DNA from 2 places in the Paraburkholderia sp. RAU2J genome. Region 2 is predicted to be linked to the other one. Evidence: predicted binding sites of a transcription regulator. Region 2 holds the regulator's gene; the other holds the start of a gene.

Region 1 (9,769 bases), 2.8 Mb from region 2:
CGAGAATCGGCCCGACCATCACGCCCATGCCCCACACCGCCATCGCCTGGCCCTGCTTTTCGCGCGGATTGATGTCGAGCAGGATGGACTGCGACAGCGGCACCAGCGACGCGCCGAAAATCCCTTGCAGCAAACGCGACGCGACGATCTGCGTCAGCGTTTCCGACAGCCCGCACAGCGCCGACGACACCGTGAAGCCGCCGATCGCAACGATCAGCAGGCGCTTCACGCTCAGCCGGTCGGACAGCCAGCCGGTGAGCGGCGTCGCGATCGCGGCAGCGACGATGTACGAAGTCAGCACCCACGTGATCTCGTCCTGCGACGCGGACAGCGTGCCCTGCATATGCGGCAGCGCCACGTTCGCGATTGTGCTGTCGAGCGTCTGGATCAGTGTCGCGAGCATGATCGAGAGCGTGATCATCGGCCGGTTGAGCGGCGCGGTCGCGCTCGTCGGCGAGGAGGCGGAGGACATGAGTGAGCGGGGTCGGCGATATAGTAAGCATGCTTAGTATATCGGTTGCACGCGCGAGCGCCATCAGGAGTGATGCGGAGGCTGAATTACGCTCGCAGCCGCGCTCGAAGGCGAAAGGTTTTCGTATAATCCGCGCATGAAAACCCAACTCGAAGAGCGCTTCGGCTTCCTGGTCTCCGACGTCGGCCGGCTGGCAGGCAAGCGTTTCGACGACCTCGCGAAATCCTCGGTCGATCTGACGCGCGCGCAGTGTCGCGTGCTTGCTTATCTCGCCCATTACGGCGACATCAATCAGGCCCGGCTCGCGGATCTGCTCGAAGTCGCGCCGATTTCGGCGGGCCGGTTGCTGGACCGGATGGCGGAGGGCGGCTGGATCGAGCGCATCGCCAATCCGCAGGATCGCCGTGAGTATCTGGTGCGCATGACGCCCAAAGCCGGACGTACGCTCGGCAAGGCGCGCAAGGTGGGCGATGAGGTGGCGCTCGAAGCGCTTAACGGTTTCAGCGATGAAGAGGCGCAGCAACTGATCGCGCTATTGCAGCGGGTGCGCGGCAATCTGAGTCGCCTGGTGGATCGTTGAGGTGCGCATACGATGGCGTGGTGGCCCGCGCTTGACGATGCGCGGGCTTATCGCACGTGCCGTTACTTCGATTCGCTAGCCGGTGCGGTTCCCGATGGCGGGACCAGTTCGAAGCAGGCGGGTGCTTTCGTGCGCGCGTCTGGCAGCTGCGGGTCGATGCATTTGAACGCGCTCTGATCGCGCTGAACGAAGATCGTGTCGGCCGGCCCGGCGGCGCCGTGCGCGCCATTCACGACGGCGACGATCTTGTAGCCGTCCTGCAGCAGCGTGGACAGGGTGATCGGGCTTGCGCGCCACTGACTGTCGGTCGGTATCTGGGCCCGCGCCGTCAACGTGGACGTGACGCCTAGCAGCGCGATGGAAACGGTGGCCGCGGCGAGCGCGATGGTGCGGAACGTCATCAAGAACCCTCCTTGAAGTTGCGATCGGGAAAGCCAAAATAAAAAAAAGCCGCTGAACCTTGAGGGTTAGCGGCTCTTTTGCAACTGGCGAAGAATCGATGCGAGGAGGATAACTCACTCCATTGAAGACATCGTTTTAGTGATGTTAACACGGGCGGGGTGATGGCCTTGTAAGCGGTTGTTCGCACGGCTGACGTAACTCGCCCGCCGGTTCACCGCAGCAAAATCGTCGCTGAAAAACGAAAGGCCCGCTCTTGGTTAAGAGAAGCGGGCCTTGCGAGTGATACTGGTGGCGAATCAGGGACTCGAACCCCGGACCTGCGGATTATGATTCCGTCGCTCTAACCAACTGAGCTAATTCGCCGAAAGAAGCGAGATTATGCTGACGGCGCCGGAGGCTGTCAACCCCCCGGCGCACAAGTTTTTTAAATTACCCGGCCAACACGCGTTTCAGTCCTTTGCGTAGATGTCCGAGTCCTTGGTCTCCCGCACGAACAGCATGCCGATCACGAACGTAACCAGCGCGATCACGACCGGATACCACAGCCCCGAATAGATGTTGCCCCTTGCCGCGACGATCGCGAATGCCGTGGCTGGCAGGAACCCGCCGAACCAGCCATTGCCGATGTGATACGGCAGCGACATCGACGTATAGCGAATCCGCGTCGGGAACATTTCCACCAGCATCGCCGCAATCGGACCGTAGACCATCGTCACGTAGATCACGAGGATCGTCAGGATCACCACGGTCATCGGCCAGTTGATCTGCGAGGGATCGGCCTTCAGCGGATAGCCCGCGGCCTTCAGTGTCGCTGCGAGCGTCGTATCGAACAGTTTGCCTTGCTCCTTCGCATCGGCGGCGCGGCCGTCGAACGTGTTGACCACCGTGTCGCCGACCCGGATCTGCGCCTGCGTGCCCGCCGGCGCCGCGACGTTCTCGTAGTTCAGGCCCGCCCGCGACAGCGCGCTCTTCGCGATGTCGCAGGAACTCGTGAACTTCGCCGTGCCGACCGGATTGAACTGGAACGAGCACTGCGCCGGATCCGCGATCACGACGATCGGAGCCCGCAGCGTTGCGGCTTCCAGCGCCGGGTTCGTGTAGTGCGCGAGCGCCTTGAACAGCGGGAAGTAGGTGAGCGCGGCGATCAGCAGGCCGGCCATGATGATCGGCTTGCGGCCGATGCGGTCCGACAGCGAGCCGAAGAACAGGAAGAACGGCGTGCCGATCAGGAGTGCGATCGCGATCATGATGTTGGCGCTGCTGCCGGCGACCTTCAGCGTCTGCGTCAGGAAGAACAGCGTGTAAAACTGGCCCGTGTACCACACCACGGCCTGGCCGGCGGTCAGGCCGATCAGCGCGAGAATCACGACCTTCAGGTTCTTCCACTGGCCGAACGCTTCGGAAAGCGGCGCCTTGGACGTCTTGCCCTCGGCCTTGATGCGCTCGAACACCGGCGATTCATGCAGTTGCAGGCGAATCCACACCGACACGGCCAGCAGCAGAATCGACGCGACGAACGGAATGCGCCAGCCCCAGGCGCCGAATGCGTCTTCGCCCATTGCCGTGCGCACGCCGAGAATCACCAGCAACGACAGGAACAGACCGAGCGTCGCGGTGGTCTGGATCCACGCCGTATAGAAGCCGCGGCGTCCCGGCGGCGCATGTTCCGCCACGTAGGTCGCGGCGCCGCCGTACTCGCCGCCGAGCGCGAGGCCTTGCAGCATCCGCATGGCGATGAAGATCACCGGGGAAGCGATGCCGATCGCTGCGTAGCCCGGCAGAAAGCCGACCAGGAACGTCGACACGCCCATGATCACGATCGTGACGAGGAACGTGTACTTGCGCCCGACCATGTCGCCGAGCCGCCCGAACACGATCGCACCGAACGGCCGGACCGCGAAGCCCGCGGCGAAGCTGAGCAGCGTGAAGATGAAGGCGGCCGTCGGATTGACCCCGGAGAAGAAGCTTTTGCTGATGAAGGCCGCGAGCGAGCCGGCCAGATAGAAGTCGTACCACTCGAAAATCGTCCCGAGCGACGATGCGAAGATCACCCGCTTCTCCTCGCGCGTCATCGGCACGTGCGAGATTTGCCCGCCAACGCTAGCCATATGCTGTCTCCAATATTGATATGCACGCGGAGCGCCGGTAAAGGCGTTCCCGTGGAACCGATTATTGGAGTGGAAACTTACGGCGTACTGACGTCGCGAGGTGAATGGGCATAATTCGAAGTGCTGGCTTCGATTCGGCAACGTCTGTTAAATTCTTTCAAACGTTTCCGAACGTTCGCTCAACGTCTCTCAAAAATGTGTGCGCAAGTTTTTTCGTTCAGGGTGCGTTAGGGTAAGTCCCGCCCCGCTCATGCACGTGCAAACTGACACGCACGAGCGTCCCCGCAAGCCTCGGCGACTCCTGATAGACGTTGTCGTCGATAGTCAGCTCGCCGCCATGCATGGTCGCGATCTCGCGGACGATCGCCAGCCCGAGCCCGCTGCCCTCGCCTTCGCGGCCGAGAATCCGGTAGAAGCGCTCGATCACCCGCGAGCGTTCGGCGACCGGAATGCCGAGGCCGGTATCTTCGACTTCCAGATGCACCAGCCGTGCCGCCGCGTCGTGTCTCACCGTGACGGTGATGCGCCCGCCCGGCGGCGTATAGCGGATCGCATTGTCGATCAGGTTCGACAGCATTTCGCGCAGCATCACCGGATTGCCGTCGACTTCGACGGGTCCGTCGGGCGCTTCGTAGCCGAGGTCCATCTGCTTGGCGAGCGCGGCCTGCACCCAGTCGCGCACGGCGTTGCGCGCGACCTCGCTAACCTCGACCGGCGCGAATATCTGCCCCGACATACGGTTTTCCGCGCGCGCGAGCGCCAGCAACTGAGTGACGAGCCGCGCGGCGTGTTCCGAACTGGTGGCGATCTGTTCGAGCGAGCGGTGCACTTCCGCCGACACGTCCTGGCGCAGCGCCAGCTCGGCCTGCATGCGCAAGCCGGCGAGCGGGGTTTTCATCTGATGCGCGGCGTCGGCGATAAAACGCTTTTGCAGTTCCATGTTCTGTTCGAGGCGCGTCAGCAGATCGTTGAAGGACGTCACCAGCGGCTCGATTTCCGGCGGCGCGCGGCGCGCCTCGAGCGGCGACAGATCGTCCGGGCGCCGCGCGCGGATGTGCGCCTGCAGCGCATGCAGCGGCGCAAGGCCGCGCGAGAGGCCGAACCACACCAGCAGGATCGCGAGCGGCAGAATCACGAACTGCGGCAGGATCACGCCTTTGATGATGTCGTTGGCCAGCTGGCTGCGCTTGTCGAGCGTTTCGGCGACCTGTACCAGCACGGGCTGCGCGCCGGGCGTGCGCGGAAATTCGACGGTCGTGTAGGCGACGCGGATGTCGTTGCCGTGCAGCACGTCGTCGCGGAATTCGACGATGCCCGGCGGCGGCCGGTCCTCTTCATGCGGCAACGGCATGTCGCGCTCGCCACTCACCAGTTCGCCACGCGTGCCGAGCACCTGATAGAACACGCTGTCGACGTTGTCGGCGCGCAGGAAGTCGCGCGTCGAGTCGGGCAGCGCCAGTTCCGCCACGCCATTGACCGGATGGATCTGGCGGGCGAGCACGTAGGCATCGGTTTCGAGCGCGCGGTCGAACGGGCCGTTCGCGATCGACTTGGCGACCAGATAGGTGACTGCGAGGCTCATGGGCCAGAGCAGCAGCAGCGGCGCCAGCATCCAGTCGAGAATCTCGCCGAACAGCGAGCGCGGGCGTGCTGCTGCGGCGGCCTCCGTTTCGTCGGGCGGGGCGAACGGATTGGCGTAGCGCTCGTCGCGCGCCTCGTCGAGGTCCGCCGCGTGCGCCGCCGGGGCGCGATCTGCGCGCGCGGACATGGATGCCCTCTATTTGTAGTGATGACTCGCCGGCATCGCGCCGAACGGCGGCGAGGCGGACGGGTCGGGCTCGGTGGGGGCGTGGTTGCCGGCACCCGCGCCGGCGTGCGCCGCGGCTTTTTCGAGGCAGTAGCCGAGGCCGCGCACGGTGATGATGCGCACGCCGCTCGGCTCGATTTTCTTGCGCAGGCGGTGCACGTAGACTTCGATCGCGTTATTGCTGACTTCCTCGCCCCATTCGCACAGGTGGTCGACGAGCTGTTCCTTCGAGACCAGCCGGCCGATCCGTTGCAGCAGCACTTCGAGCAAGCCGAGTTCACGCGCCGACAAATCGATCACCTGCTCGTTCACATAGGCAATCCGGCCCACCTGGTCGAACGACAGCGAGCCGTGCCGCACGACCGTCGGGCCGCCGCCCGCGCCGCGCCGCGTCAGCGCGCGCACGCGCGCTTCGAGTTCGTTCAGCGCGAAGGGCTTTGCCATGTAGTCGTCGGCGCCGAGGTCGAGTCCTTTGACGCGTTCGTCGACGCTGTCCGCGGCGGTCAGGATCAATACCGGCAGAGTCGAATTGCGCGCGCGCAGGCGGCGCAGCACCTCGAGCCCGGGCATGCGCGGCAGGCCCAGATCGAGGATCAATAGGTCGAAAGTCTGCATTGACAACGCGGTATCGGCTTCCACGCCGCTCTTCACGTGATCGACCGCATAGGCCGATTGGCGGAGTGATCGAACCAGACCGTCCGCGAGTATGCTGTCGTCTTCGGCAATCAGAATTCGCATGATGCGCCAGCCTAGCCTTGCCGGCACCGTGGGTGTTCCCGGCGCACAGCGGTCTCCGAAAATTATTGTGGGTAGTTTGCGCAGCGCGACGGTAAAAATGCGTGTTCGCATGAGAATCGTGCTTGCCAAAACTACTGTTTTTTTATACAGTGTCTGGGTTTCGTGTGCTGTCCTTCAAAAGTGGACGGTACACCTGCCTCAGACGCCGTTCATCATAGCAAAGGACGATTCATGGAAGAAAGCAAGAAAGGCTCGGCTGGACTGACTGCTGAAAAGAGCAAGGCGCTGGCTGCCGCGCTCGCGCAGATCGAAAAGCAGTTCGGCAAAGGGTCGGTCATGCGGCTCGGCGCAGGTGAGGTAGTCGAAGACATCCAGGTGGTTTCAACCGGATCGCTCGGCCTCGACATCGCGCTGGGCGTCGGCGGTTTGCCGCGTGGCCGTGTGGTCGAAATCTATGGTCCGGAATCGTCCGGTAAAACCACGCTGACGCTGCAGGTCATCGCCGAAATGCAGAAGATCGGCGGCACGGCGGCATTCATCGACGCGGAACACGCCCTGGACATCCAGTACGCGGGCAAGCTCGGCGTGAACGTGAACGACCTGCTGGTTTCGCAGCCGGACACCGGCGAACAGGCGCTCGAAATCGCCGACGCGCTGGTGCGCTCGGGCTCGATCGACATGATCGTGATCGACTCGGTCGCGGCACTCGTGCCGAAGGCTGAAATCGAAGGCGAAATGGGCGACTCGCTGCCGGGTCTGCAAGCGCGTCTGATGTCGCAAGCGCTGCGCAAGCTCACCGGCACGATCAAGCGCACGAACTGCCTCGTGATCTTCATCAACCAGATCCGCATGAAGATTGGCGTGATGTTCGGCAACCCGGAAACCACCACGGGCGGCAACGCGCTGAAGTTCTACGCGTCGGTGCGTCTGGACATTCGCCGGATCGGTTCGATCAAGAAGAACGACGAAGTGATCGGCAACGAAACGCGTGTGAAGGTCGTCAAGAACAAGGTGTCGCCACCGTTCCGGGAAGCGATTTTCGACATTCTGTACGGCGAAGGTATTTCGCGTCAGGGCGAAATCATCGACCTGGGCGTGCAGGCCAAGATCGTCGACAAGGCTGGTGCCTGGTACAGCTACAGCGGCGAGCGAATTGGTCAGGGCAAAGACAACGCGCGCGAATTCCTGCGTGAAAATCCGGACATCGCTCGCGAGATCGAAAACCGTATCCGCGAATCGCTGGGCGTCAATGCAATGGCGGAAGCCGTGACCGGCGCGAGCGCTGAAGTCGCGGACGAAGAAGAGTAAGCATCAAGTGATACGCAAGGGCCGACCGTGGTCAGATGGCGGACGCCATTCGGCCGGCCCGCGCGATGACGGTGACGATCCGTTCGATCCTTTCGAATCGTTCGACGCACACGACCGCGCTGCGGGCCACGGCCAGCAGCGTGCGCAGTCTGAACCCTCGCAGTCCTCAACCTCGGTCCCTTCCGAGACCACGTACACCCGTTCGCGTCGCACTCCTGGCGAAGCGAAAACGGGGCAAGACGAAGCAAAAAAATCCCAACGTCCCGCACGTTCGCTGAAAGGGCGCGCGCTCGGCTATCTGTCGCGCCGCGAATACAGTCGCACCGAACTCGCACGCAAACTGAAGCCATTCGTGGAAGAAACCGATTCGCTCGACACGGTGCTCGATGCGCTGGAGGCCGAAAACTGGCTGTCCGACTCGCGTTTCGCGGAAAGCCTGGTTCACCGTCGTTCGTCGCGGCTCGGCGCGAATCGGATTCTCGGCGAACTGAAGCAACACGCGCTCGACCAGACACTCGTCGAAGAGGCGAGCGCGCAATTGCGAGAGACCGAACTCGCGCGTGCTCAGGCCGTCTGGCGCAAAAAGTTCGGCCAGCTTCCCGAAACGCCCGCCGAGCGGGTCAAGCAGACGCGCTTTCTGGCGGCGCGCGGTTTCTCGGGCGCCACGATCGGCAAAATCCTCAAAGGCATCGACGAGGAATGGGGCGGCGAATAGCCGCGTTGACTTCGGCTGCCGTTTTTGGGCCTTCCCTTCCGGCCTCACACCCATTTCCTTCGAGACAGGCTCCCAGCCTCGCTGGCCGCCCTTGCGGATTCCAACCTGTCTCAAATACCCAGTATGCTAAAATTCGTGGGTTTTCCAATCCGGCCTTTCCTTCCCGCATGCCGCTTTCCTCGCCAGTGTCCCGTCAGTTGCGCCACCGTCGCGCAATCAGAGCGGAAGCCTATGAGCGAGCCGATGGCCTGTGGGATGTGGAAGCGTGCTTGACCGACGAAAAACCACGCGATGTGGAGCTTGCGTCGGGCGTCCGGCCCAATGGTCAGCCGATCCATGAACTCTGGCTTCGCATCACCATCGATCGCAAGCTCAATGTCGTCGACGCCGAGGCGTCGTCCGACTGGGTGCCCTATCCTGGTTTGTGCCAAGTCAGCAATCCCGCCTACCGTGCCCTCATCGGGCTCAATCTCCATCACAACTTTCGTCGCGATGTTGCCCGTTTGCTCGGCGGCACGACCGGTTGCACGCATCTCACCGAGTTGTGTGCGATTCTGCCGACCGCCGCGATCCAGGCATTCGCCGGCGACGTGTGGGACACCGGTGACTCCAATGGCGGAACGCGAGGCGCGAGCGCAGGTTCAGGAGACGAATCGTCTAACAGCACAGGCGAGCATTCCAACGACAAACCGCCATTCCAGCTGGGACGCTGCCACGCGCTGCGTTTCGACGGCGAGGCGGTGCAACAGTTTTATCCGCGCTGGTATGGCCACGCACCGCGGTCAGCGGATCGCGCGGCATCGTCAGGCGAGGGCGGCAACGCGTCCGGCATGAACGACGGCAGCGGAAACGAAGTTCAATCCAACTCTCAGACTGAAGGGAATCACGCATGAAGATTCACGAGTACCAGGGTAAGGAAATCCTGCGGAAATTCGGCGTCGCGGTACCGCGCGGCAAGCCGGTCTTCTCGGTGGATGATGCGGTCAAGGCCGCGGAAGAGCTCGGCGGCCCGGTATGGGTCGTGAAGGCTCAGATCCACGCGGGTGGCCGTGGCAAGGGCGGCGGCGTGAAGGTCGCGAAGTCGCTGGAACAGGTTCGCGAATACTCGAACCAGATCCTCGGCATGCAGCTCGTCACGCACCAGACCGGTCCGGAAGGCCAGAAGGTGAACCGTCTGCTGATCGAAGAAGGCGCGGACATCAAGAAGGAACTGTATGTCGGTCTCGTGATCGATCGCGTTTCGCAGAAGATCGTCGTGATGGCGTCGAGCGAAGGCGGCATGGACGTCGAAGAAGTCGCGGAAAAGACGCCTGAGCTGATCCACAAGATCGCCGTCGACCCGGCGACCGGTCTGAAGGACGCTGAAGCTGACGAACTCGCAACGAAGATCGGCGTGCCCGCCGCTTCGCTGCCGCAAGCGCGCGCGATCCTGCAAGGTCTGTACAAGGCATTCTGGGAAACCGACGCATCGCTGGCCGAAATCAACCCGCTGATCCTGACCGGCGACGGCAAGGTCATCGCGCTGGACGCCAAGTTCAACTTCGATTCGAACGCACTGTTCCGTCATCCGGAAATCGTCGCGTACCGCGATCTGGACGAAGAAGATCCGGCTGAAGTCGAAGCATCGAAGTTCGACCTC
Region 2 (9,769 bases):
CCGCTCGCGTTCGGCTGGCTGTCGGGCAAGTATGAAGGCGGCGCGCGCCCGGCCGGCGCCCGCATCTCGCTGTTCGAGCGCTTCGCGCGTTACAGCAAGCCGCAAGCGGTTCAGGCGACCACGCGCTATGTGGAACTCGCGAAACGTCATGGCCTGTCGCCCGCGCAGTTCGCGCTCGCGTTCGTCAACAGCCGGCCGTTCGTGACCAGCAATCTGATCGGCGCAACCTCGCTCGATCAGTTGAAGGAAAACATCGCCAGCGCCGAGGTGAAGCTTTCGCCGGAAGTGCTTGCGGAGATCGACGCGCTGCATGAGTTGCAGCCGAACCCGGCGCCTTGATGGGGTCGTCGAGCGTGGGTCGACAAGCCTGGTTCGAAGTGGTTTCGAGCGAGGCATGAACCCGCGCGGCAGCTCGCTTTGGCGTGGTCGCCAGAGCGGCTGCGATGTCGTTTGCTTGGGCTTCGCCCATACCGCCGCTTGAAGCGCGTGCCAACTTTCCGTCCTGCGCATAGAACATCCAGAACACACCGGGCGCGAACGCGATGAGCGCTTGCATCGATCAGCCGGATCGTCACGAGCGACGCCAACTCTTGCGCTAGTCATCGCCACGCCGGTAGGGGGGCTGATCTGCGCACCGGTCGCGTGTGCTCACATCTGAAAAGACCGCATTCGTCAGCTGGCAGGCAAATGTCCCTCCAGGAACCCGATTCACGACCTAAACTGAGGTGGACGGAGGCGAGCGGGAAGAACCGGGCTGTGGGTGCTGCAATGCTGCAGCGCACGCCCGAAGGAAGTCCTCCTGAGGGGCACCAGTGGTAGGATTCAGCCCGAAAAATCGAGCGCGGCAGGCCATCGACATGCCCGCCGCACACAACAGAGCGATAGGACTCAGGACATCGAATGGCGCAACAAAAAACAAACCCAAAACTCGAGCAGGCGCTCACGCGCGGGGATCTGGCAATCCGTCAGGCGAATTCGGCACGGGCGACAGCCTTGCTGCGCGCGCTGGGCAAGATGATCGTCGACGCTTCGGCGACCATCGGTGTGGAAGCGTTCACGCTGATTCCCGATGGCGACAAGATTTACGATCCCGCCGATGGACTGTGGCCGCAGGAACTGCAGGTTTCGCTCGATGGTCCCGTCGAGGAAGCCGATCCCGATGAGGTTCGGACCGTGCGCCTGATTGCCGACGATCCGGGCACGGTGTTCCGGGTCGAATGGCAGCGCGCGGATGGCAAGATCGGGCGCCAGGATGGCGGCCCGTTCGCGACGGTGGCGTTCATCTCCGACGTCGACATTCCGTGGACGGACGAAGAGGACTGAAGGGAATTGTTTTTCGGGCGCGTGCGCGGATGCTGGCACTGACGCGCCTCGGGTTGCCGCAGGTCCATCAGCCTGCACGCCAGCTGCGGCTATTGAAGTCATTCGACGTATTCAGTGTATTCGACAGGCGGGCGCTATTTCATCATCCGTCGTCGAAACAGAATCGCCGACACGACAAACCCGCCCACCGCATAAGCCGCCAGCACGGTCAGATGCAGAAGCGCGTTGTCGAGGGGCCGCCCGAGCATCGCCGGGCGCATCAGATCGACCGCATGCGCGAGCGGCAGCACGCCGGTCACCGCTCGCGCGGCCGCGGGCAGTTGCGATGCGGGAAAGAACACGCCGGAGAGCAGCAACATCGGCGTCAATACCAGCGTCTGATAGAACATGAAAAAGTCGTACGACGGCGCGAGCGCCGTCACGACCATCGCGATGCTCGCGAACGCGAGCCCGGTCAGCACGATCACCGGCAACGCCAGCAGCATCGACGGGAAATTCGCGTAGCCGAGCGCGCCCGCCACCAGCATGATCGCCGCACCCGACAGCATCGACTTGCTGGCCGCCCAGATCACCTCGCCCAGCACGATGTCACCGAGTGTCAGCGGTGTATGCATGATCGCCTCCCACGTGCGCTGCACGTGCATGCGCGAGAAGCCCGAATACATCGACTCGAAACTCGCCGACATCATCACGCTCGACGCCACCGTGCCCGCCGCCAGAAACGCGATGTACGACACGCCGTCGACGTGTCCGACCATCAGCCCGAGCCCGAAGCCGAGGCCGAACAGATAAATCATCGGATCGGCGAGATTGCCGAACATCGACGCGAGCGCGAGCTTCTTCCAGACCAGATAGTTGCGGCGCCATACCGAAATCCAGTTGACGGCGTTGGCCGGAAAGGCGGCGAAGGGCTCCTGTTTCGACGGCGTGTCGCCAGGGGGGTCGTAAGTGCGTGCGTCCATTGCGTGTCTCGTGCGGTGTCGTGATGGCTTCGGCGGTGGCGGTGTCTTCAATCCTGCATCTCGCGGCCCGTGAGCCGCAGGAACACGTCCTCCAGATTCGCCGGCCGGTGCAGATAGCGCAGATCGGCGCGCTGCTTGAGCCGCGCATGCACCGGCTGCGCGTCGTTCACGTAGCAGAACAGCGTCTCGCCGCTGATCTCGGTTCGTTCGACGAGCGGCGCCAGTTCATCGCGCAATGCAAGCGGATCGGGACCGAAGATCTCGATCACGTCGCAGCCGATCTCGGATGCGATCAGCTCGCTCGGCGCGCCTTCGGCAATCTTGCGGCCTTCTTCGATCACACATAGCCGGTGACAGAGGCGCTCGGCTTCCTCCATGAAGTGGGTGGTCAGCAGGATCGTCTTGCCGCGCGTGAGCAGCGAGCGCAGTCGTTCCCAGATCAGATGGCGCGCCTGCGGATCGAGGCCGGTGGTCGGCTCGTCCATGATCAGCACGTCGGGGTCGTTGACGAGCGCGCGTGCCAGCGTCAGACGCCGTTTCATGCCACCCGACAGCTCGCTCACGCGCGCATCGGCCTTGCTTTCGAGCCGCGCGAATTCGAGCAGCGACGGCACCATCGCGCGGCACTGCGCGGCGCTCAGGCCGAAGTAACGGCCGAACACGAGCAGGTTTTCGCGCACGGTGAAGTCGGGATCGAGATTGTCGAATTGCGGCACCACGCCGACGCGCGCCCGCGCGAGCCGCGCGCGGCCCGGGATCGGCTCGCCGCATAGGCGGATCGCGCCGGCGTCGGGTGCCGCGATGCCGAGCAGCATGCGCAAGGTGGTCGTCTTGCCCGCGCCGTTCGGGCCGAGCAGACCGAAGCATTCGCCGGCGTTGACATGAAACGACAGTCCATCGACGACCGTTTTTTCGCCGTAGCTTTTCTTGACCTGGTGGAATTCAATGGCGGCTTCAGGCATAACTCGATCGAGGCTCCGGGAAAGACGCGAATGGCCGGGAAGGCCGCCTATTCTAGGGCATCGGCAGGTTGACGTCGGTAGGCGGATAGCGATTCGGAGGCCGGGTTTTGCACTGCCGCATCCGTTTGCCTAACCACTGCGAAGCTCGCACAAGCCCGCGCGCACCGGTTTAGGGCGCACGGCCCGCGCACATAGCGTTTTCCATCCCTTGCAACCTGAATTGCGGCGCACCATGATTCATTCAGCCCGCGCTTCCTGCGCGAAGGGAGAAAACCATGGCGAGCTACCAAAAAATTCTGCTGTGTTACGACGGCTCGCGCGAAGGCCGCAAAGCGCTGCGTTGCGGCGCCGACCTCGCGTTGGACCTGAAGGCTGAAACGCATTTGCTGTCCGTGGTCGACATGCGCTCCAGCATTGCGCAAAGCGCAGGTCTGCTGACCGATGTGGCCTGCGGCAGCTTCGAAAAAACCGCGCGCGACATCCTGCAGGAAGGGGTGGACTGGCTCACCGAACGTGGTGTGCACGCGCAAGGGCATTTCGCGTTCGGTCATCCCATCGACGAGATTGCGAACCTCGCCAATGACCTGCATGTCGATCTCGTGGTGGTAGGACATCGCTGCCGCACCGGCTTGTCGCGATGGTGGATGGGGGCAGGCAACACGCCGCTGCTCGATCGCGTGTCGTGCAGCATTCTGGTGGCGTGTTCTTCCGCGCAGGAGCAGCAGCAAGCCGCGGCTTGATGCGGCTTGCTGCGTGGGGACGCGCGTATGGAGCGAGTGGCTGGCCGTAACGGCCGGCCGGTCATTCGTTCAGATTGATTGCGGCGAGCTTCCACGTGAACAGACCTTCGCGCCGGAAGACCGCCGAGTAGTGCGCGTTGGCTTCGCCGCGCCGGTAAGTGACGACGAACTCATTGAGGCCGCGATAGCCTGCCGTGGTTTGCCGAGATGCCGGGGCCGTTGCGGTGGTGGGGGTGTCGCCAGCGGCGGGAGAGGCAGGCGTTTGCGTGGCTGGGGCAGGCGGATGTTCGCCAGGATCGCCGCGCGGCGGCATGCCATTCAGTAAGGCTGCGACGCCGTCTGGTGTCGCATAGGAATCCACCAGCGGACCGATCAGCGTCACGCCGATCATCGCGCCGATGGTGGCCATTTTGCTGTCGTTATCCGCGTCCAGCCGGCGCGTCAGCATGCCTGCGATCTGCTCCTTCAGGCTGCCGCGCAACGCGGGAAAATCCACGTATTGATTGACGGTTTGCGCGTCGCGCGCATCTGCCGCGCGTTTGAGATTATTCAGCGCGATATAGGGTGACGCGTAAGCAAACCCGAGTGCCGCAATCACTACGACTACAACCAGCGCGATCAGCAGCGGCCGGGTGGCGGCGCCCTTGGTTCGTGTCGGACCTGTCATCGAATGGAACTCCCGATCAGATTGGATTTAACGTGGACTACGGCCCCGCAAAAACAATCCCATTCTATGCAAATATCCGAACAGCAGGTCTGAAAAGCGAGCACGACAACCGCGATGCGTGAGGCATGGTGCGGCCTCCATGGTGCGGCCTCTTTACTGCTCATGACACACACGCTCACGACTCGAAGACTGCACCATGCACATTGGCTTCATCGGCAATGCACCGGTCGATCATGCGGCACACCGCGTCGACCGTGCCCACCATGATCAGCCGCGACGGCCCATGATAGACGCGCACCGGCGCGCGCCGTGCAGGTTCCGCCGTATTCAACCCGGAGTTCAACGACACACGGGCAAACGCCGGCAACGACGACGGCAGGCTCGCCGTATCAGCGGGCGCGTCGAACAGCGACGCGGAGTCCTGAGCCGGTGCTTCGATCAATGAGCAAGGCACCACATTGCGCAAATGGCGCAAACGGCCGAACTGGCGAAAGGGCAGCAGGCGGGCAAGGCGTTCCATGAGTCTCTCCAGGCGATGCAGCGTTGATGCGGCGTGGGATTAAGCGAACAGGCGCGGTGGCTTAGAACTCGCCAGGGCGGATCAGCCCCACGGCGATGCCCTCCAGCGCGAATTCCGCACTGCCGGTTTCAACGAAAATGTTCTCGTAATCGGGGTTCTCCGCGATCAGCTCGAGGCCGTTCGGCCGACGCTTCAGGCGCTTGACCGTGACGTCGTCGCCGAGCCGGGCGATGATGATCTGGCCGTCTTTCGCCTCGCTCTTCTTTTGCACCGCGAGCAGGTCGCCGTCGAAGATGCCTGCGTCGCGCATGGACAGCCCGCGCACCTTCAACAGGTAGTCGGGCTTGCTCGAGAACAGCGCCGGATCACACGCGAAGTGCTGCGAGATATGTTCCTGCGCGAGGATCGGGCTGCCGGCAGCCACCCGGCCGATCAGCGGCAGCGACAGCTGCATGATGCTCGAGTGCGGCAGCGTGAACTGATGCGGTGAATCTTCCGGGCCCGCCAGCAGGCGAATACCGCGTGACGCGCCGGCGGCGAGTTCGATCACACCCTTGCGAGCGAGCGCGCGCAAATGTTCTTCTGCCGAGTTGGCCGAGCTGAAGCCCAGTTCGGCGGCAATTTCCGCGCGGGTGGGCGGAAAACCGGTGCGTTCGATCGCCCGGCGAATCAGATCGAAAACCTGCTGCTGTCGTGCGGTGAGTTTTGTCATGGCCACTGTATGTATGAACAGGTGACTGTATTTTTATACAGTATTCGGCGCAATTCAAGCTTTACTTTAAGTTCGTGACCCTGGGTGCCGTTACGGCGCCCGTAATCGGCGTCCAAACGTCCGTTTTCATGCCGCAACGCCTTATCCAGCTGTCATTACCACTTTTGCGTATTAAAGAATGAAGAAACATTATTTTTAATGATGAAAGCGCTTCGATAGACTGCCTTCCAGTTGCCGCTCATGTGCACGTGACCGCGACGCAGAACAACACCACGCTGGTTTCAGCGCACTACACGCGGAGAAAGTTCACATGAATCATCGACACACGGGGCTGGCTCGGAAAACGAAGCAACTCATCGCGGCGCTCGCGTTCGGCGCGGCCGGCGCGCTCGGCGCGATGACACCGGCGCATGCGGCCGACACCACACTGCTGAACGTTTCCTACGACCCGACGCGCGAGCTGTATCAGGAGGTCAACCAGGCGTTCGGCAAGGAATGGAAAACGAAGACCGGCGAGACGATCACCTTCAAGCAGTCGCACGGCGGTTCCGGCGCGCAGGCGCGCTCGGTGCTCGACGGCCTGCAGGCGGACGTCGTCACCCTCGCACTCGCCTACGACATCGATGCGCTCGCCGGCAAGGGGCTGCTCGACAAGGGCTGGCAAAAGCGCTTGCCGGACAACGCGTCGCCGTACACGTCGACGATCGTGTTCCTCGTGCGCAAGGGCAACCCGAAGCACATCAAGGACTGGGACGATCTGATCAAGCCGGGTGTGTCGATCGTCACGCCGAATCCGAAGACTTCGGGCGGCGCGCGCTGGAACTACCTCGCGGCGTGGGCGTACGCGCAACATCAGCCGGGCGGCAATGCCCAGAAAGCGAAGGAATTCGTCGGCAAGCTGTATAAGAACGCCGGCGTGCTGGACTCGGGCGCGCGTGGCGCGACTACCAGCTTCGTGCAGCGTGGCATCGGCGACGTACTGATCGCGTGGGAAAACGAAGCGTTCCTGTCGCTGAAGGAGTTCGGTCCGGACAAGTTTGAAATCGTCGTGCCGTCGGTGAGCATTCTCGCCGAGCCGCCGGTCGCGGTGGTGGACAAGGTCGTCGACAAGCGCGGCACGCGCAAGCTGGCCGAGGCGTATCTGAACTTCCTGTATAGCGAGCAAGGCCAGGAGATCGCCGCGCGCAACTTCTACCGTCCGCGTTCGAACAAGGTGCCGGCCGACCTGACCGCGAAGTTTCCGAAGCTGAAGCTGTACACGGTGGACGATTCGTTCGGCGGCTGGGCCAACGCGCAGAAGACGCACTTTGCCGACGGCGGTGTGTTCGACTCGATCTACCAGCCTCAATAACGCTGTCGATGCCCTAACCGGCATCGATACACCGGCGCGGCGGCGCGCCACTTCCGGGCGCGCCCAGTGGGCGCGCTTCTGGCCAACCGGAATCCGGACCCGTTGGCCGAAGATCAAACGCCAGCATCAACCTGAACGAGTATCCAGCATGACGACGTTGACCTTCCGAAAGCCGAGTGCATTGCCCGGCTTTGGCCTGACACTCGGCATCACGGTGGCTTATCTGAGCCTCGTGGTGCTGATTCCGCTTGCGGCGACCTTTCTCAAGACCGCGACGCTCGACTGGGACCAGTTCGTGCGCGCGGTCACGTCGCCGCGGGTGCTCGCGTCGTACCGGCTGACGTTCTTCTCGGCGCTCGGCGGCGCGCTGATCAACGCGGTGTTCGGCTTTCTGGTCGCGTGGGTGCTGGTGCGCTACACGTTCCCGTTCAAGCGCATCGTCGACGCGGTGGTCGATCTGCCGTTCGCGCTGCCCACGTCGGTCGCCGGCATTTCGCTCGCGGCGGTGTACTCGGGCAACGGCTGGATCGGGCAGTTTCTCGAACCGCTCGGCATCAAGATCGCCTTCACGCCGGCGGGTGTGCTGGTCGCGCTGACCTTCATCGGCTTGCCGTTCGTCGTGCGCACGGTGCAACCGGTGCTCGAAGAGTTCGAGCGCGAGCAGGAAGAGGCCGCCGCGTGCCTCGGCGCGACGCGCTGGCTGACGTTTCGCCGCGTCGTGCTGCCGGCGGTGTTCCCGGCGCTCCTGACGGGCTTCGCGCTCGCGTTCGCGCGTGCGCTCGGCGAATACGGCTCGGTGATCTTCATCGCCGGCAACGTGCCGATGAAATCGGAAATCACCTCGCTTCTGATCATCACCAAGCTCGAGCAGTACGACTACGCCGGCGCGACCGCGCTGGCGGTGGTGATGCTGGTGGTGGCGTTCCTGATGCTGCTGTTCATCAATACCTTGCAATGGTACTTGCAGCGCCGCACGAGCCGCGGCAGCGCGGGCCCGGCGCCTGGCACGGCAACCGGTGTGGCGGCGATCGGCGCAGGTGTGCAATGAGCCGCCGTCCCGAGCATGACGTGAACCGCGCGGCGCCGAGCGCGACCGCGGCCGTGGCCCCGCGTGCGCCGCTGAACGTCGCGCGCCGGCCCGATCCGGTGACCGAGCGGCCCGTGGTGCGCTGGCTGCTGACCGGCATCGCGCTGCTGTTTCTCGCGCTGTTCCTGGTCGTGCCGCTGGTGGCCGTGTTCTACCAGGCGTTGAACAAGGGTCTCGCGTTCTATTTTGAAGCGCTCGCCGATCCCGATGCGCTCGCGGCCATCAAGCTGACCGTGATTACCGCCGCGATCGCAGTGCCGTTGAATCTCGTGTTCGGTCTGCTGGCCTCGTGGTGTATCGCGAAGTTCGAATTCCGCGGCAAGGCGCTGCTGACCACACTGATCGATCTGCCGTTCTCGGTGTCGCCGGTGATTTCGGGTTTGATCTACGTGCTGATGTTCGGCGCACAAGGCTGGTTCGGTCCGTGGCTGCAGGCGCATGACGTGCAGATCATCTTCGCGGTGCCGGGCATCGTGATGGCGACTATCTTCGTCACGTTCCCGTTCGTCGCGCGCGAGCTGATCCCACTGATGCAGGCGCAAGGCAACGACGAAGAAGAGGCCGCGCACGTGCTCGGCGCCTCGGGCTGGCAGATCTTTCGCCGCGTCACGCTGCCGAACATCAAGTGGGGTCTGCTGTACGGCGTGATTCTGTGTAACGCGCGGGCGATGGGCGAGTTCGGCGCGGTCTCGGTGGTGTCGGGCCACATTCGTGGCCAGACCGACACGATGCCGCTGCACGTCGAGATTCTCTACAACGAATACAACTTCTCGGCGGCGTTCGCCGTGGCGTCGGTGCTGGCCTTGCTCGCACTCGTGACGCTGGGGCTCAAGCTGCTCGCCGAGCGCCATATGTCGGCGGAACTGTCGGCCGCGCGCGATGTGCCTGCCTACGCTGGGCCGCCCACGCCGTCCACCGTCGCCGCATCGGGATCGCACGCCGGGTCGCGTTCCGTTCCGTCTTCTTTCCAGCAGTCCGTCAATACGACGCATGCGTCGCAGCAACACCCGCTCAAGCAAGGAGAGCTGTAATGGGTATCACTGTTCGTCACCTGCAAAAGCGCTTCGGCGATTTCGTCGCGCTCGACAACGTCTCGCTCGATTTTCCGCCGGGCGAACTGGTTGCGCTGCTCGGGCCGTCGGGTTGTGGCAAGACCACCTTGCTGCGCGTGATCGCCGGACTCGAATATGCGGACGGCGGCCAGGTCGTGCTGCAAGGGCAGGACGTCGCGACGGTCGGCGCGCGCGAGCGTGAAGTGGGTTTCGTGTTCCAGCATTACGCGCTGTTCCGCCACATGACGGTGTTCGAGAACGTGGCGTTCGGCCTGCGCGTGAAGCCGCACAAGGAGCGGCCGTCCGAAGCGGTGATCCGCGAGAAAGTGCATGAATTGCTCAAGCTCGTGCAGCTCGACTGGCTCGCGCAACGCTATCCGTCGGAGCTGTCGG

Evidence for each region. The regulator LexA, encoded in region 2, represses DNA repair genes until DNA is damaged. The targets are predictions, from matches to a motif close to ACTGTATNNNNATACAGT.
Region 1: recA (recombinase RecA) is a predicted target of LexA. The motif match lies at 6,241-6,258, and genes of this name have one in related genera.

The regions. Positions count from the first base shown of each region.
Region 1 covers NZ_RBXG01000001.1:706,565-716,333, reverse strand. Annotated here, with positions in the region: gene B0G69_RS03280 (DHA2 family efflux MFS transporter permease subunit) at 1-472, opposite strand, end outside; gene B0G69_RS03275 (MarR family transcriptional regulator) at 609-1,052, shown strand; gene B0G69_RS03270 (hypothetical protein) at 1,115-1,453, opposite strand; tRNA gene B0G69_RS03265 (tRNA-Met) at 1,741-1,817, opposite strand; gene B0G69_RS03260 (MFS transporter) at 1,904-3,562, opposite strand; gene B0G69_RS03255 (sensor histidine kinase) at 3,780-5,330, opposite strand; gene B0G69_RS03250 (response regulator transcription factor) at 5,340-6,107, opposite strand; gene recA (recombinase RecA) at 6,339-7,415, shown strand; gene recX (recombination regulator RecX) at 7,423-8,130, shown strand; gene B0G69_RS03235 (DUF2889 domain-containing protein) at 8,298-9,023, shown strand; gene sucC (ADP-forming succinate--CoA ligase subunit beta) at 9,020-9,769, shown strand, end outside.
Region 2 covers NZ_RBXG01000001.1:3,509,699-3,519,467, reverse strand. Annotated here, with positions in the region: gene B0G69_RS16005 (NADP(H)-dependent aldo-keto reductase) at 1-339, shown strand, start outside; gene B0G69_RS16000 (hypothetical protein) at 901-1,323, shown strand; gene B0G69_RS15995 (ABC transporter permease) at 1,458-2,285, opposite strand; gene nodI (nodulation factor ABC transporter ATP-binding protein NodI) at 2,333-3,247, opposite strand; gene B0G69_RS15985 (universal stress protein) at 3,523-3,987, shown strand; gene B0G69_RS15980 (DUF2939 domain-containing protein) at 4,049-4,654, opposite strand; gene B0G69_RS15975 (hypothetical protein) at 4,830-5,174, opposite strand; gene lexA (transcriptional repressor LexA) at 5,236-5,886, opposite strand; gene B0G69_RS15965 (sulfate ABC transporter substrate-binding protein) at 6,197-7,237, shown strand; gene cysT (sulfate ABC transporter permease subunit CysT) at 7,386-8,285, shown strand; gene cysW (sulfate ABC transporter permease subunit CysW) at 8,282-9,355, shown strand; gene B0G69_RS15950 (sulfate ABC transporter ATP-binding protein) at 9,355-9,769, shown strand, end outside.